DNA from 4 places in the Bradyrhizobium sp. CCBAU 051011 genome. Region 3 is predicted to be linked to each of the others. Evidence: riboswitches for the same ligand, from Rfam matches in the RefSeq annotation. Region 3 holds a riboswitch; each other region holds the start of a gene.
What was found. Region 3 has a riboswitch for cobalamin ahead of ACH79_RS24500 (DUF1636 domain-containing protein). Riboswitches for the same ligand answer to the same signal wherever they lie in the genome.

Region 1 (3,892 bases), 3.5 Mb from region 3:
GTGCCGGATCGGTCGCGCCATGCGGATAGCGGCCGAGTGCTACGATATCGCGCGCCGGCAGCGGCCAGTGCACGACATGCCCCTGCGGCAGGTAGCCAAAGCGTTTTGCGCGCTCGCGCAGCGGAAGCGTGGCCAGTGTTTGACCGCCGATCGCGATCTCGCCTTCGGACGGGATCAGCCCGGCCAACGAGCGCAACAGCGTGGTCTTGCCGGCGCCGTTCGGCCCGACCAGGGCAACCAGATGTCCCGCGTCAAGCGCGAGCGAAACGTCAGTCAGCACGACGCGGCCGGCGAGCCGCACGCCTAACTCCCTTGCGCTCAGCAATGATGTCTCGCTCATGCAACGCCTCCGCTGAGCGCGCGGCGTTCGCGCATGATCAGATAGAGAAAGAACGGTACGCCGATAATCGAGGTCAGCACGCCGACCTTGATATCCGAGGTCGAGGGAATGATGCGCACCGCGATATCGGCCGCGAGCAGCAGCGCCGAGCCAGCAAGCGCGCTCGGGATCAACAGCCGCCCCGGATCGTGACCGATCACGGGCCGCATCAGATGGGGCGCGACCAGGCCGATGAAACCGATGGTGCCGGTAACCGCGACCGCACCGCCGACGCCGAGTGCGACGCCCGAGATCACGAACAGCCGGAGGCGGCCGACATCGACGCCGAGGCTTTGCGCGGTTTCCTCGCCGAGACTGAGCGCGCGAAAGGCATGGCGCTGGCTGAACAGCATGATCGCGCCGGCAATGATGAAGGGAAACGCCAGCATCACATGCTGAAAACTGCGGTCCTCCAGCGAGCCCAACAGCCAGAACGCGATCTCCAGCACCACGAAGGGATTGCTGGAGAGGTTCATCACCAGCGCGGTGGCAGCACCCGCGAAACTCGATATCGCGAGCCCCGAGAGGATGAGGATCAGCAGCCCGGCATTGCGGCCGGCGATGGTGAGCAGCACAAACACCGAACCGAAGGCCGCAGCGATCGCCGCAACCGGCAGCGCGTAGGAGCGCACATCGGCCAGCCCCAGCGCAATCACCAGCACGGCGCCGAAGGCGGCCGATTGCGGCGCGCCGAACAACGAGGGCGAGGCCAGTGGATTGCGGAGCAAGCCTTGCAGCGAAGCGCCCGACAGGCCAAGAATAGCGCCGATCGCGAGCGCCAGCAGCGTGCGCGGCAGGCGGATCTCCCGCACGATCACCTGCGATACGTCGCTGCCGGCGCCCAACAGCGCTTGCACCACTGAAAGCGGCGACAGCCGCACCGGCCCGATGCCAAGCGAGATCAGCATCAGGAACACAACGAGGACGGAAAGCGCCGCCACCGCGCCGATCCGCCGGCGCGTGGCAATCTCGTTGGTCAGGGTTACGGCCTCAACACTCATCGATCGTCCTAAAGCAGTTTTGCCCGCTCCGGTACAGACGGTCGGGCACGCGTGCTCATGCGGCAAAAATAGCGCACTCGTCCAGTAGGGATCGCTCGGCGCGCTGGGGCGGATTGACTCAGACTTTGACAGACTTCTACCATAGTTCCCGACGGTTCCCGTTTTGGGGATCAAAAGGGAATGCGGTGCGGGGAAAATCCCCCAATTCCGCGGCTGCCCCCGCAACTGTAAGCGGCGAATCCTTCGTCACACGCCACTGGGCTCTCGGTCCTGGGAAGGCGACGATGGGGTAACGACCCGCGAGCCAGGAGACCTGCCGTCAGCCGTGGTCACACGCGAAGATGTCGGTCGGGGAGTACAGACATTAGCTTCACCTAAGCTCGGTTAGCATACGGTGAGACTTGGTTCGCTGTGACGTGCCACTGACGTCATACCGAGGTCTGAACCATGTCTTCCACCAACAGAGCCGCTACGCGCCGCCGCGTCTGGCTTGCTTCCAGCTTCCTCATACCGATCGTGTCGCTCGGCATTTCCGGCGCAGCGGCACAGACGCCGCCTGAGCAATTGCCGCCGATCGAGATAACCTCGCCCACGGACCTGAATCGGACCCGCGCCAAACCGACCTATGATGAAGGATCGACCTCGCGCCGCGTCGTGCCGGCGGCAGCGCCCCCGACCGGCACACGGCCCGCAGCCGGGACCGGTTCGGGCGCCTCATCGCAAAGTGCTTCGCAAGGCGCGGGCGGCAGCGGCGGCCGGCAGTTTTCAGGTATTGTCGGCACGGCGTCGACCGTTATTACCGCCGAAGAGATCGCGCATTCGCCCGCACAAACGTTGCAGGAAATCATCGCGCAAACGCCCGGCGTGCAACTGACGAGCCTGTATGGCGGCGTCAACGGCGCCAAGACCAGCGTCGACCTCCGCGGATTCGGCGCTTTCGCGACCTCAAATACGCTGGTGCTCATCAACGGCCGAAGGCTCAACGACATCGACATGGCCGGCGTCGATTTTTCGACCATTCCACTCAATTCGATTGAGCGCATTGAAATCACCCGCGGCAACAGCGGCGCGGTGCTCTACGGCGACAACGCGGTCGGCGGCGTCGTCAACATCGTCCTGAAGGACGGCGTCGGCGGCCCTCCTGTTGCCATGCGCGCCGAGGCCGGCGCCGGCTCGTTCAACCAACGGCTTGCGAATGTCTCGGCCGCTACCAATTACGGACCTTGGTCGACGTCCTTCTATGGCAACGCCATCAAGTCCGACGGTTACCGGGTCAACAACGCCCTCGACCAGCGCAACGGGGTCGGCAATCTCAATTATTCCACACCGGACCTCAAGGCCTTCCTTACGGTGACCGGCGACGACCAGAAGCTCGGTTTCCCGGGCGGACGCACCGTCGATCCCTCCATCGGACTAGATCAACTCGTCACCGATCGCAGAGGCACCAATACGCCGTTCGATTACGGCAACCAGCAGGGCGCCAGCGCCACCACCGGCTTTACCAAGACAATCATGAATGGCGTCGACCTGATTGTCGACGGCGGCGTTCGGAAGAAGGACACGCAAAGCGGTTTCTTCGGCGCTGTACCGTTTGCCTCGCCACTTCCGAGCTTCTCCTCCACCTATAACGACGCATCCTTGCTGACCTGGTCGATCACGCCGCGATTGAGCATCAAGAACTCGATCTTCGGAATTCCCTCGCAGATCCTGACCGGCATCGATTATTACGACGCGACATTCAATCAGGACCGCGGAGCGTTCAAAGGCCTTGCGCCGACCCACATCTACGACCTGTCGCAGCAGACGCTGGCCGGCTACTGGCAGCACACGGTCGGCCTATTGCCGACGACCGATTTCTCCTATGGCGCCAGGGTTCAAAATACCAGCCTGAGTGCCCGGGATCGGTTTGATCCCAATGCACCCGGTTGCGCCATGTTCTTCAATTGCAGCCCCGCGGCCTCTCCATTGGACAGCAACGAAACACAGTACGCGCTGCATGTTGGCCTCGAGCATCGCTTCAACAGCGTGTTCTCGGTATTCGGCCGCGCCGCGCGCGCATTCCGAACCCCGACCGTCGACGAGCGCGTCTCCAGCGGTCCCTTCTTCGTTCCAGGGACTTTCCAGTTGAAGACCCAGACCTCGCACGACATCGAGGGCGGATTCCGCATCAAGAGCGGTGGCTTCCAGATGCAATCGAGCATCTACAGCATGGACCTCGAGAACGAGATCCACTTCATCCCGGCGCTGTTCTTCAACGTGAACCTCGATCCGACCCGCCGCTACGGCTCCGAGACCAGCGCCTCGCTGCGTGTCAGCGATACGGTGACGCTCCGCGGCGGCATGGCCTATACGCGCGCTGTCTTTCGCGAGGGGCCGTTCGCAGGCGACGACGTCCCGCTGGTATCCCGCTATACAGCCATGGGCGGCGTGACTTGGAATATCTGGCAGAACTACCTGGTGTTCGACGCCACCGTACGTGCCTGGAGCGAGCGCTTCATGGACAACGACCAAG
Region 2 (3,892 bases), 3.3 Mb from region 3:
TGTTTCTCGCATTGATAAGCGTCGGAGATATAGGGATGGAAATGGGAAGCCTTTCTTTGGTTGGTCCGGCATGCGGTAGTCGTCAATACTATCGAAGGAACGATCTCCCCTTCGGGCGCTCCGGCCGATCTCAGCGATCGGGCGCATTTGGAAGCCGTGCGAAGGCGCTTGCCGCGGGACGCCGCAATGCCAGCAGCCTTCGCACGAGTGCTACGACACGCGCTTGATGATGTAGCTATCCATGATCCAGCCATGCTTGGCGCGTGCTTCCTGTCGGGCGGCGACGATGATTGGCCCCACTTCTGCGAGCGCACCTGACATGGTGATTTGCGGGGGCATCCCGAGATAGGCGCCCCACCAGATATGTAGTCCGTTCGGATCGAGCCACTGGAACGCGGCGCCGCCATCGAGCATGACGACCACCGTGTCGGCGCCGGATGGCCAACCGCATTCGCGCAGCCGCCGTCCGGTGGTGACGAGAAAAGGCTCCCCAATGTCGTTCAGCGGCAGTGAATGTGCGGCGCAAAGCGCCTGGATCGACGTGATGCCCGGGACGACCTCGATTATCGGCAACGGATCAAGCCTTTGTGCGATCCGCAGGCTCGAGTCGTATAGCGAAGGATCGCCCCAGATCAGCAGGGCAACGCGCCCGTCATCACCGAGATGCGCCGCAATTGCCCGGGACCAGGTCACGGCGACGGCGTCGTGCCATTCCTCCACTCCCTTGCGGTAGCTCTCCTGCGCAGTATCGCGAACGGGCACGTCGAACTCAGCAACGCGCGTGCGGCTGTTCGTCAGGGCTTGCGCGCAAATCAGCCGGCGCAGGTCGGCGAGATCGGACTTCACCGGGCCCTTGCGCGGAATCAGCACCAAGTCAGCTGCATTGATCGCGCGGATCGCCCCAAGCGTGAGCTGCTCGGGATCGCCGCAGCCAATGCCTATCAGGGAGAGTGTCAGCATTACGTTATGAAACGGGGGCGGCCGCGGCTTGCGACCGCCCGCACGTCATCTTCAGGCGCCGTTGTGAAGCCGATAGGTAACAAGACCATCGGCAGTCACACCTCGCAGCGATTTCGCCAGTGCCAACACGGTCAGATCGGCCAGCGGTTCAATGACCACGACGAGCGCGTAAGAAGCGGCGAAAGACGCGATGGAGGCGAGGTTCTCGGCCGCAAAGCCCGCACCATACAGCGCCCAGAAGGCGACCCACCCTACGATGCCGGATTGATAGGCGGTTGAAAGCGCAAGTGCCTGCCGATATTGCAGGTCAACATAGGCGGTGTTGCGAGGAATGATCCGCCCGGCCAGCGCCTGGATCGCAAATAAGGGCACCAGCAGCGTCGTCACGTTCATACCATATTGCGGCAGGTCGGTCGGCACGAAGAACAGCCCCTGCAGCAGAAGACCAAGCGCCAACCCGAACGCGGCTGGCGCTGCGCCGAACAGGAGAAACAGCGTCGAGCCGAGAATGAAATGCACCTCCGAGACCCCGACCCTGAAATGCGGCAGGAGTTCGAAGAACGAGAAGACCAGGACCGTTGTTGCGACGGTGCGCACCGCCAGCGAAACAATTCCCTGCGCGCGCACGGTTTCGACCACGGGCTTGAAGGCGCAGCCGGCGGCAACGGCACCGGTTGCGCAACTCAGCACGAGCTTGGCGCCCGTAACGATACCTGGTTCGATATGCATGACTTAAGTCCCTTCTGCCGTCACACCCGACGGCGTTAGCGTTAAAAACTGCAGGGCCGGTCTCCTGGCTCGCGGTTCGAAACCGGTCCCCGGCCTTCCCAGGCCTGACGGCCAGTGGCGGATCGGAGCCCCTCACCGCTTACAGTCGCGGGGGCGGCCGGGCTTTGGGCGCCGCATTCAGGTCCGCCCTTCCCCGTTCCCAATTATGCTCTGGCGCTTTGCGCCGCTTCGAGCACCATGCCTGCTCTGTGTGCTCCTTCCGACGAGGAGACGTCAAGGGGCTCGCGAGATCGGGCGACAGCGTCATCATCGGGTCTCTCCCGCCAGCGTGCCGAAAAGAATGATCGGCGCCGTCGTTGCGGCGCCGGTTTGCGCTAGCTGCTCTGCGAGCTTCGCAATCGTGGTGCGGACAATCCGCTCCTCGGCGTGGCCAAGAGACTCGCAAATAGCGCCGGCGTGTCGGCAGCCACCGTGCTCGATCAGTTTTGCCGCGAGCGCCGGGAATGTGTCGCTTCCCCATATAAATAGGGTCGTTGATTCCGGATCGGCAATTGCCGCGCATCGATATAATCGGGCTCGCTCTTGAAGCACTGGACCTTCAGCCCGCGATCGCGATAGGCGCGCGCCAGCGTCAGCGTCGTCTTGCCGACCCCGGATGCAGGCGCGGAGATGACGAGGCTCGCCGTCATCACGAGCCTTCCGGAAAGCGAGGCGTCGGCCCGAGCGGCCGATAGCGGCGGTCATAGTCGACGGCATACAGGCGGCTCTCTCCGAAATCTTCCGAACCCAGTGTGCGGCCAACCAGAATAACGGCTGTGCGCTCGAGCTCGGTGCTTACAGCAGAGTCCAAGGTACCGAGCGTGGCGCGGACGATGCGCTGATCCGGCCAGCTTGCGCGCCAGACTATTGCAACCGGGCAGTCTCCTCCGTAGTGCGGCGTCAGCTCATCAATCACCGTGGAAAGCAGATGGATCGAGAGATGGATGGCGAGCACCGCACCGGTCGCGGCAAAGGTGGCGAGTTTCTCGCCTTGCGGCATCGCGCTCGCCCTGCCCGGCATCCGCGTCAGCACGACCGATTGCACAAGATCCGGTAGCGTGAGCTCGGCCTCGATCGCGGCCGCGGCGGCGGAAAAGGCCGGCACGCCCGGCGTGATTGAATAGGAGATTTGAAGCGCGCGCAGGCGGCGCAATTGCTCGCCCATCGCCGACCAGATCGAGAGATCCCCGGAATGTAGCCGCGCGACGTCCTTGCCCTCACGATGCGCGGTGACGATCTCCGACATGATGTCGTCGAGCGACAGCGGCGCGGTGTTCACGATCCGTGCATCCTTTGGGCAATGGGCAAGAACGCCCTCGGGTACGAGAGAGCCGGCATAGAGGCAGACCGCACAGGCGGCAATCAGATCGCGACCGCGCAAGGTGAGCAGATCAGCTGCTCCCGGTCCGGCACCGATGAAGTGCACCGTCATTCGGCGTCTCCTACCGCGATCGCTGCGGTCGCCGTCCGATCCTGCGAGACAGCCCGCGTCGAAACGAGGCGCGCACCACGGCCGGCGACCGCAAGCGCTGCGGCTTCGGCGACGGAGCCCGTACCGAACTTCGCCTTGATGGATTCTGACTGTGTGGGCGTGGCAATGCCGGCTAGGACATCGGCCGAAACAGGCCGGATCGGCACGGTGAGTTCGCGCGCCAGCAATTTGAGCGCGGCGGTTTCGGCCTTGTCGCTGACAGTTGCAACTGCCGCGAGACCTTCAGGACCGCCCGCGGCGGCGAGAGCTTCGCGCAGCGCAGCCAGTGTGACCTCCCGCTTGAACCCCAGACCTGCGACCTTCACTTGACTGCACTCCATTGCACGACCGGCCGCATCGCCTCCCAGGAGCGATAGCGGCCGAGGTGACCCGCATGCGCAATCTCAATTCGCATCAACTCGCCACCGTGGCGTTGATGAAGGTCCGAGAGTAGCGCCTCGGTCTCCAGCGTGACGGCATGCGCAACCACCCTTACTCTCGGCTCAATGCGCGACCACACCGCATCGAACATCCTAGCGTCGAGCCCTCCGCCGATGAAGACGGCTTGCGGTGTCTCAAGGCGTGAGAGGATATCAGGCGCTATTCCCTCGACGATGGCGATCCGATGCGTCAGACCGAAGGTTGCCGCGTTGCCGCGGATATTCGCTACGCGATTAGACCGCGCTTCGATGG
Region 3 (3,892 bases):
CGCGCTTCCCTGTAGCCGAGACGCATTTTCGGTTTGGAAAGGCTTGTTTGAACGCCGAGAAGTCCAGCCATCGGATAGGTCTTTCCCGCCGCGTCGGTCAGGGTCTCACCCAGGATCATGTAGCCGCCGCATTCGCCGTGAACGGGCTTGATAGCCGCGAAATGTCGCAGCCCCTCGAGAAAATTGCTCGCTGAGGCAATTTGCGCGGCATGAAGCTCCGGATATCCCCCTGGCAGCCAGCAAATATCGCAGTCGGCTGGCGGAGGCTCATCAGCAAGCGGAGAGAATGTTTGTATTTCCGCGCCGCTGTTGCGCCAGCCATCCAGGATATGGCGATATGTAAATGAAAACGCCTCGTCGTGAGCGATCGCGATGCGCTGTCCCGGTGGCTGCAGTGCTGGCGCGTGCGGGCCCGTCTGCGAGGGAAGAAACGCTTCCGCGCATCCGAAGAGCTCGTTCATCTGCACGTGTTGGGCCACGAACTCGGCCATTGCGTCCAGTTTGTTTTCCAGTTCCGGGGTTTCACCGGCCTGTACCAATCCCAAATGGCGCTCCGGCAGAGCGATGCCGTCGGATTTTGGCAAGCTGCCCAGGATGGGGATTGCAAGTTTGGTAATTCCATCACTTACCAGGCGAAGATGCCTTTCGCTGGCGACGCGGTTCAGAACGATGCCAGCAATTTTCACCCGTTCATCGAAGGTCATAAACCCCTTTACGATTGCGCCCGCGGATTGCGATTGCGCGCTGACATCGAGCACCAGCACAATGGGAAGGCCGAGCGCAGATGCCACGTCCGCAGATGAACCGCTGCGACCGGGTTGAACAGGAACGCCGTCGAACAAACCCATGGACGCTTCGCAGATCAGCAGATCGCTGTCCTTCGCAGCTTCGGCTGCAAGCTGTGCGATCAGGCCAGGTTTCATTGCCCAGCTATCGAGATTGACGCCAGGCCGGCCGGAAGCGGCACCATGAAACGCCGCATCGATATAGTCCGGTCCACATTTTGCGCCGGCCACGCGAATTCCACTTCTTCGGTAAGCACGGAGAAGTCCGATCGTCAAAGTAGTTTTGCCGCTGCCAGATCGGGGAGCAGCTATCATGAGACCGCGCGGGGGAGGGGCAGCAATCATTCTGCGCGCCGATTACCGAGCGCAAAAATCACCTGCGCGACGCTGCCTGCGACGGACGAATCTGCCTGCACTAAGGTCACAGATCCAATTTCCTCGAATCGATCTCTCGCCATCTGTTGATCAACTTAGGTTTGGCCCAAACGATCGCAGCGGTTTCGCCTTGCGGTCGATCCGCGCGTGAATCACATCCGCAAGTATTTGATTATACTTTAGAAAGGTTCGGCGGCTGCGTTGGGTATCAGGTTCTTTCTTGTCATGCGGTAACTGACGCAACTCCGCTGATGGGTCAACCGCCGTTGACCGGGGCATCTTCGGCGGTTAGCGTCATCGGCGATGGTCCTTCCCTAGGAAGGTGAAAAGGGAAGCCGGTGCGACAAACGTCAACGCCGGCGCTGCCCCCGCAACTGTAAGCGACGAGCCCGCGCCGGTGCCACTGGGAAATCCCGGGAAGGCGGCTACGGGCAGTGACTCGCGAGCCAGGAGACCTGCCATCACGAACTGTGCTTTGGAGGCGTCTGGGCGGGGTGCACCGGACGGGAGCGAGCCCGATGGCGCCGTTTGCCGTCGAGCGCGACCCAACAAAGCTCGCGGCCGCAAGGCCATGATACGAGCAACTGATGGATCGCGACAGCGCTACTAAGCCCGCCCGTCAAGCCTTGATCGAACAGCCGCAGGCCAACCTGCCTGACAGGCCCGTCGTCGTGAGTGTTTGCATCACCTGCAAGGCGGCGGACGGCGCTGCTGTGGTCGGCCCGGAGATGTACGCGGCTGTGCAGGCTGCGATCGGGAAGGACGCCAACATTGCCGTCCGCCCGGTGCAATGCCTTAGCGTTTGCAAGCGCCCAGCGACGGTCGCGGTCACGAGTCCCGACGGATATACATTCATGTTTGGCGATCTGCAGACCGAAAGCGGCGCTGCGGCGCTGGTATCATTCGTGCAATCCTACCAAAAATCCGATTTCGGTCTGGTCCCCTGGCGGGAACGTGCCGAGGTGCTGCGAAAGGGCATGGTGGCACGGGTACCTCCCATCCGTTGGTCACCGGACGACGGACGCGCACCGAAATGACGGATCTGGCCACTACCTTGGTGCTGGGTGGCGCCCGTTCCGGCAAATCTGCGTTTGCAGAATCGCTTGTAGGCGCCAGCGCGCTGGCGAAGGTCTATGTCGCGACGGCTACCGCCGGCGACGAGGAGATGAAGAGCCGGATTGCGTTGCACCGCGCCCGCCGTGGCGAGGGCTGGATCACCATTGAAGAGCCGCTAGCGCTGGTCGACGCGTTGACGCGCGAAGCCAGCCGCAATCGCGTCGTGCTGGTGGATTGTCTCACCTTGTGGCTGTCAAATCTGATGTTCGCTGGACGCAATCCAGACGTCGAAGCTCAGCGTTTGACGCGATTTCTCGGTGTCGCAAAGCATCCTGTCGTCTTTGTCTCGAACGAGGTCGGCCTTGGGCTGGTGCCGGAAACGCCGCTCGGCCGGACGTTTCGTGATGCGCAGGGGCGACTGAACCAGGTAGTCGCCGCCGCCGTTCCGCAAGTTGTGTTCATGGCAGCCGGACTTCCGCTCTGGCTCAAGCGCTAGTGGCTCAAGGAGAATGAAATATGTCGCGTGTTCCGGTTACCGTGCTGACTGGGTTTCTTGGCGCGGGCAAGACCACCTTGCTGCGCTCGCTGCTGACCCAGGCCGACGGACGCCGCATCGCCGTCGTCGTCAATGAATTCGGCGACGCTGGCTTCGACGGCGGCCTCGTGGAAGAATGCGCAGCGAACGCCTGCGCGCCGGGAGACGTCATCGAACTTACCAATGGCTGCATCTGCTGCACTGTGGCGGATGACTTCATTCCGACCATGGAACTGCTGTTGGGGCGCGACAAGCCGCTCGATGCCATTGTCATCGAGACTTCAGGGTTGGCGCTGCCGCAACCCTTGCTCAAGGCATTCGCATGGCCGGCGGTGAAAACGCGCGCCACGGTTGACGGTGTCGTTACAGTCGTCGATGCGCTTGCGCTGTCGGAAGGTCGGGTTACGCTCGATGAGGACGCAGTCGCAGACCAGCGTGCCGCAGACGAATCCATCGACCATGACGACCCGATCGAAGAGGTGTTTGAAGATCAATTGGCCTGTGCCGACCTGGTCGTGCTCTCGAAGAGCGACCTGGTATCGCCCATGGCGCTTACCGACATTGAAGCACGGTTGAAGGCTACGCTCCGCCCAGGAGTCAATGTTGTGCGGTCGATGGGCACATTGGCGCCCGCGGTGTTGATCGGAATGAACGCCGAGGCCGAGGAAGACGTGGCTGCCCGCGCTGGCCATCACGGCGAGGAAGAGGAACATTATCACGACGATTTCGACAGCATCGTCGTCAAGCCGTCGATCGCCCTCAGCGTCGACGAGATGCGTGCTCGGATCAGCGACGCGCTCGGTCTCGAAGGTGTGTTGCGCGTCAAGGGCCATGCGCGGGTTTCGGACAAGGTCGCGCCCGTGGTGGTGCAGGCTGTCGGGAGCCGCGTCGATCTGGTGTTCGGCCGGCCGGATGCGAAGCAGGCCGAGCGTCTCGTCGTGATCGGGCTAAAGGGATTTGACGGGACCGCCGTGCGGCGGGCGTTGGTGGAGTAATCCGCGAGAGTCAGATGCACCTCAAGCTCGACACCTCAGGCGGCATCGACGATGGCGATGTCGCGCGCGATCTCGGACAGGATAGTGCCGACATCGTTGTGCTGTCTGCGGCGGACAGCGATCTCGCCGCATTTGGCATCGCCTAT
Region 4 (3,892 bases), 3.3 Mb from region 3:
CTCCTTGAACGTGTCGCGATTCCAATGCTGCAGCGGTGAATGGTGGAGGGACGTCGTGTCGCCTGGGCCGCCGCGTACGCATGATACGGCACGCATGGCCGATCCATCGTCGAAGTATCCTGGTCGGAGATAGTGTTGGCAATGTCGGCCTGGGATTCGGCAAGACAGCGTCTGTCAGCATGGCCTAGGGAATTATCCCTTGATGCGGCTGCTGCGCAGACAGGCAAACCCATGCTTTGCTTCTGGCGGAACGCCGGAGGACCATCTCGGTCTCACCCCCGGAGTGTTAATGTCATGCGTAGATCCGAGGTGCAGGGAATGAAAGCCGACCAAACGGGAGTGTGCTAAGATATATGTAGACTTGCACTGAATAGGTGTTTTCGTGGATGAGCAGTTTTTAAAGGACCGGGCCCAGATCATTCGCGATCTAGCGGACAAGGCAGACCCTTTCATTAGAAAAAGGCTGCTGGACCTAGCGGAACGGTATGATAGACGTATAAGACCGACGGTCTCAGATGACAAAGCGCGGCGAAACTAATTGGTCGTGGAACTGTTCCGACCGATCAGGCGACTCACCATTGATTGCACGTGGCCGATTTCGTGGTCGACATCCATGAGCGACGCTCTGGAGTCCGCCTGAAGGGACCCGACCGCACGTTTTCTTCAGAGCCGCTCGCGCCTGAAGACGCGGAGGCGGCTTATTACATTACGAGGACGTCAATCGCCCGTCTTGCGGAGGCGTCCTCTTCTCGAAATTAGGATGGGTGACCGTACGCCGGCATTTACGAACAACTGTTCGCCGAGGCTAATGACCTGTATCTGCGAGAACCTGCTCGCACCATGCGTTTTTGCGGTCAGAGCCATTGAGATCCTGCAAATCAATCTCTTGCCGGATGCAGAAAAAAGGCCGCGCGAATGTTACGCGCGGCCAAGTCAGGGAGGAACGCCCCAAGGGGCGGCTGAAGGAGCATCGAGATGAGTAGATCGATCACTCACCGAGAACTCCAAGCTTGTGAGAGCATCAGTGTTACGAGACGCTTTTTTATTCGTCTCTAGTCGCGCGAAGTGATCGAATACTTGAGTTCTTGCGCGGTTTGGCGGTAATTTTTGTACATGTCTCGCATCTTTTGTGCAAAGATGATCAGCTGGACGCATCGTTCAGCTCGACGTATCGGTCGGTCTACCGCGATAAGCCCGGATACCTAAGGAGGTCACCGTTCCCTTCTTTGTTCAGGCGGGATGTCGTTTCGGCGACACTCATCACGGGTCTCGGTGATCTATTACAAGCCTGTACGTGACGTGCGCTGCGAGTTCAGAATCGTGAGAAGCTACAGGCCTATGGGAATGTCAACGTAGCGCATCGATGGCTCGTCAGCGTCCGCCGGACCGAGCTGGTCCGAAGCCGACTGGCAAGCCGCAAGCGCTGCCGATGTCTGCTCTATGGCCTGCAAATGGCGAAGCATCACGCGGATATGGCGCGGCCAAAATGGTCGTTTCGGAGTGCGACGGTGGACGGTTCGAGTCCGCAGACGACAGAATGGATGACATGCCGCTCGAAGGCCACGAGATCGGGGGTGCCCGTAACTTTCAAGCACGGGCCAGGAAGGTGATGCGGCAGTCGTGCCTGAACGGGCTGTTTTTGGCCAAGGTGGTCGCTGAGCCGATGCAGGCGATAGAGATGCGCGGAGGTGGGCAACCTTCGGTCAATGGCTACGTCAGCGCATGGGTACGGCGATGCGACAGTAAGTTTCGGCAAGATATGGGTGTGCCTCGCGATATAGCATGTAGGCGCGTGCAGAGTTGGAGGCGGCCGCCTACCGATTTTCCTGCGGCGCTCACCACCGCGGAAAATTCGAACCTTTGCCGAGCGGATGCCGGGCGTGCCGCTGCTCGCCAATGTGACCGCCTTCGGCAAGACGCCGTTTCTTGCGGCGGCAGAATTCGAAATAACTAATCAATGGCGATCTGGCTCGTGTCGGCGCTGCGGGTGGCGAATAAGGCGCAGGAAGATGTGTAAGCTGGGATCGCGCAACCGCCGCACCCACATGATTGTCGATCGAATCCAGACGTGCGCCCAACTCTATGCCACGATCGGGCCACACGACGACGAGGCTAGATGCCTCCGTTCTCCAGACAATCGCTCCGAACCGCACAAAGAATTATCGAGAGGTTGACGGAACAGTCCTCTTGCAGGTAATCGGAGATGTCGAGGTTCTCCGGATGGATCCGGAGCTAAGAGGGAAGCCGGTGCGATGCCGGCGCTGCCCCCGCAACTGTAAGCGGCGAGCCGCTGTCCAATAGAAGCCACTGAAGCCACGCGGCTTTGGGAAGGTCGGATAGCGGCGACGACCCGCGAGCTAGGAGACCTGGCCCGACAATATATTCGTCCACGGGCGGGGTGTCCCGGTGGTGCGCCAAGCAGTTGCCGCTTTCCGCGGCTTTTCTGCACGCGTCCGCCATGGCCTTTGCTCCCAACATGGGGTTGAAGCTATGTCTCTTCTCTCGATTCCTGTCGCTACCCTCGGTACGCCGCGCATCGGTCCGCGCCGCGAACTCAAACTCGCGCTCGAGAGCTATTGGGCCGGAAAATCTGACGAAACGCAGCTTCTTGAGGCCGCGGCTGCGCTTCGCGCCGCCAACTGGGCGCGGCAGAAATCGCTCGGCGTAACCGTTATTCCTTCAAACGACTTCTCGCTTTATGACCATGTGCTCGATACCAGCGTGATGGTCGGTGCCATTCCGGAAATTTACGGTTGGAGTGCAGGCCCTGTTTCGCTCAAAACCTACTTTGCGATGGCACGGGGCGTGCAGCGCGATGACCATGACGCGAATTGCGGTCACGCCGAGCACAGCGCGGCAGCGCAGGAGATGACCAAATGGTTCGACACCAATTATCACTACATAGTGCCGGAATATCACAAGGATCAGACCTTCACGCTTTCCTCTCGCAAGCCGATCGAGGAGTACGAAGAAGCGAAAAACCTGGGTTATCAGACGCGCCCGGTGCTTGTTGGTCCGGTCACCTTTCTCAAGCTCGGCAAGAGCGCCGATCCTGCATTCGATACGCTGTTGCTTCTCGATAGGCTGCTGCCGGTCTATGTAGACGTTCTCCGCGAACTCACCTTAAGGGGCGCCGAGTGGGTGCAACTGGACGAGCCATGTTTGGTCCTGGACCTCGATGCTGCCACACGCGACGCGCTGCGCCGGACCTACACCTATCTGGCGAAAAAGGTTCCCGACGTGAAGATCATGCTCGCTACCTATTTTGGAACGATCGGCGATAACCTGGAAGCCGCTTTGACGTTGCCGGTTGCGGGCCTTCACATCGACCTGGTCCGCGCCCCGGAGCAGTTGGACGTGATTGTCGCCGACGCTCGAAGGGATCTTGTCATTTCCCTCGGAGTCGTCGATGGCCGCAATGTCTGGCGTTCGAACCTTCCAGCGGTGCTCGACCGGCTCGAACCTGCCATCGCAAGGCTCGGCAAGGACCGCGTGCAGATTGCACCCTCATGCTCGCTGCTTCATGTCCCGATCGATCTCGAACTAGAGACCGATCTCGATCTCGATGTGAAAAGCTGGCTTGCTTTCTCCGTCCAGAAGATCGGAGAACTCGCAACGCTGGGCCGCGTGCTGGCTAAAGGATGGGAGGAAGCGGCGGATGTACTTGAGGCTTCGGAGGCCGCGGCCGTCGCGCGCGAAACGTCACCCAACGTTCACAATGCGAACGTCGCCAAGCGAATGGCTGCAATCGATGGCAGCATGCGGCGTCGTCACAGTCCTTTCGCCCGGCGCGCCGAGGTTCAGCGCGCGCGGTTCCGATTGCCGACATTTCCAACGACGACGATCGGATCGTTCCCGCAGACGCTGGAGGTTCGCAACGCCCGCGCAGCCC

Region 1: another riboswitch for cobalamin. It lies ahead of ACH79_RS08635 (TonB-dependent receptor); the one in region 3 lies ahead of ACH79_RS24500 (DUF1636 domain-containing protein).
Region 2: another riboswitch for cobalamin. It lies ahead of ACH79_RS40100 (energy-coupling factor ABC transporter permease); the one in region 3 lies ahead of ACH79_RS24500 (DUF1636 domain-containing protein).
Region 4: another riboswitch for cobalamin. It lies ahead of metE (5-methyltetrahydropteroyltriglutamate--homocysteine S-methyltransferase); the one in region 3 lies ahead of ACH79_RS24500 (DUF1636 domain-containing protein).

The regions. Positions count from the first base shown of each region.
Region 1 is NZ_CP022222.1:1,793,302-1,797,193, forward strand. Features, by position in the region: gene ACH79_RS08625 (ABC transporter ATP-binding protein) at 1-340, opposite strand, end outside; gene ACH79_RS08630 (iron ABC transporter permease) at 337-1,380, opposite strand; cobalamin riboswitch at 1,516-1,716, shown strand; gene ACH79_RS08635 (TonB-dependent receptor) at 1,828-3,892, shown strand, end outside.
Region 2 is NZ_CP022222.1:8,520,003-8,523,894, forward strand. Features, by position in the region: gene cobF (precorrin-6A synthase (deacetylating)) at 211-960, opposite strand; gene ACH79_RS40100 (energy-coupling factor ABC transporter permease) at 1,012-1,689, opposite strand; cobalamin riboswitch at 1,726-1,944, opposite strand; gene ACH79_RS43485 (hypothetical protein) at 2,169-2,378, opposite strand; gene cobM (precorrin-4 C(11)-methyltransferase) at 2,378-3,160, opposite strand; gene ACH79_RS40110 (cobalamin biosynthesis protein) at 3,157-3,525, opposite strand; gene ACH79_RS40115 (bifunctional cobalt-precorrin-7 (C(5))-methyltransferase/cobalt-precorrin-6B (C(15))-methyltransferase) at 3,522-3,892, opposite strand, start outside.
Region 3 is NZ_CP022222.1:5,253,507-5,257,398, forward strand. Features, by position in the region: gene ACH79_RS24495 (cobyrinate a,c-diamide synthase) at 1-1,130, opposite strand, end outside; cobalamin riboswitch at 1,448-1,638, shown strand; gene ACH79_RS24500 (DUF1636 domain-containing protein) at 1,748-2,197, shown strand; gene cobU (bifunctional adenosylcobinamide kinase/adenosylcobinamide-phosphate guanylyltransferase) at 2,194-2,712, shown strand; gene cobW (cobalamin biosynthesis protein CobW) at 2,733-3,746, shown strand; gene cobN (cobaltochelatase subunit CobN) at 3,761-3,892, shown strand, end outside.
Region 4 is NZ_CP022222.1:8,540,575-8,544,466, reverse strand. Features, by position in the region: cobalamin riboswitch at 2,193-2,389, shown strand; gene metE (5-methyltetrahydropteroyltriglutamate--homocysteine S-methyltransferase) at 2,491-3,892, shown strand, end outside.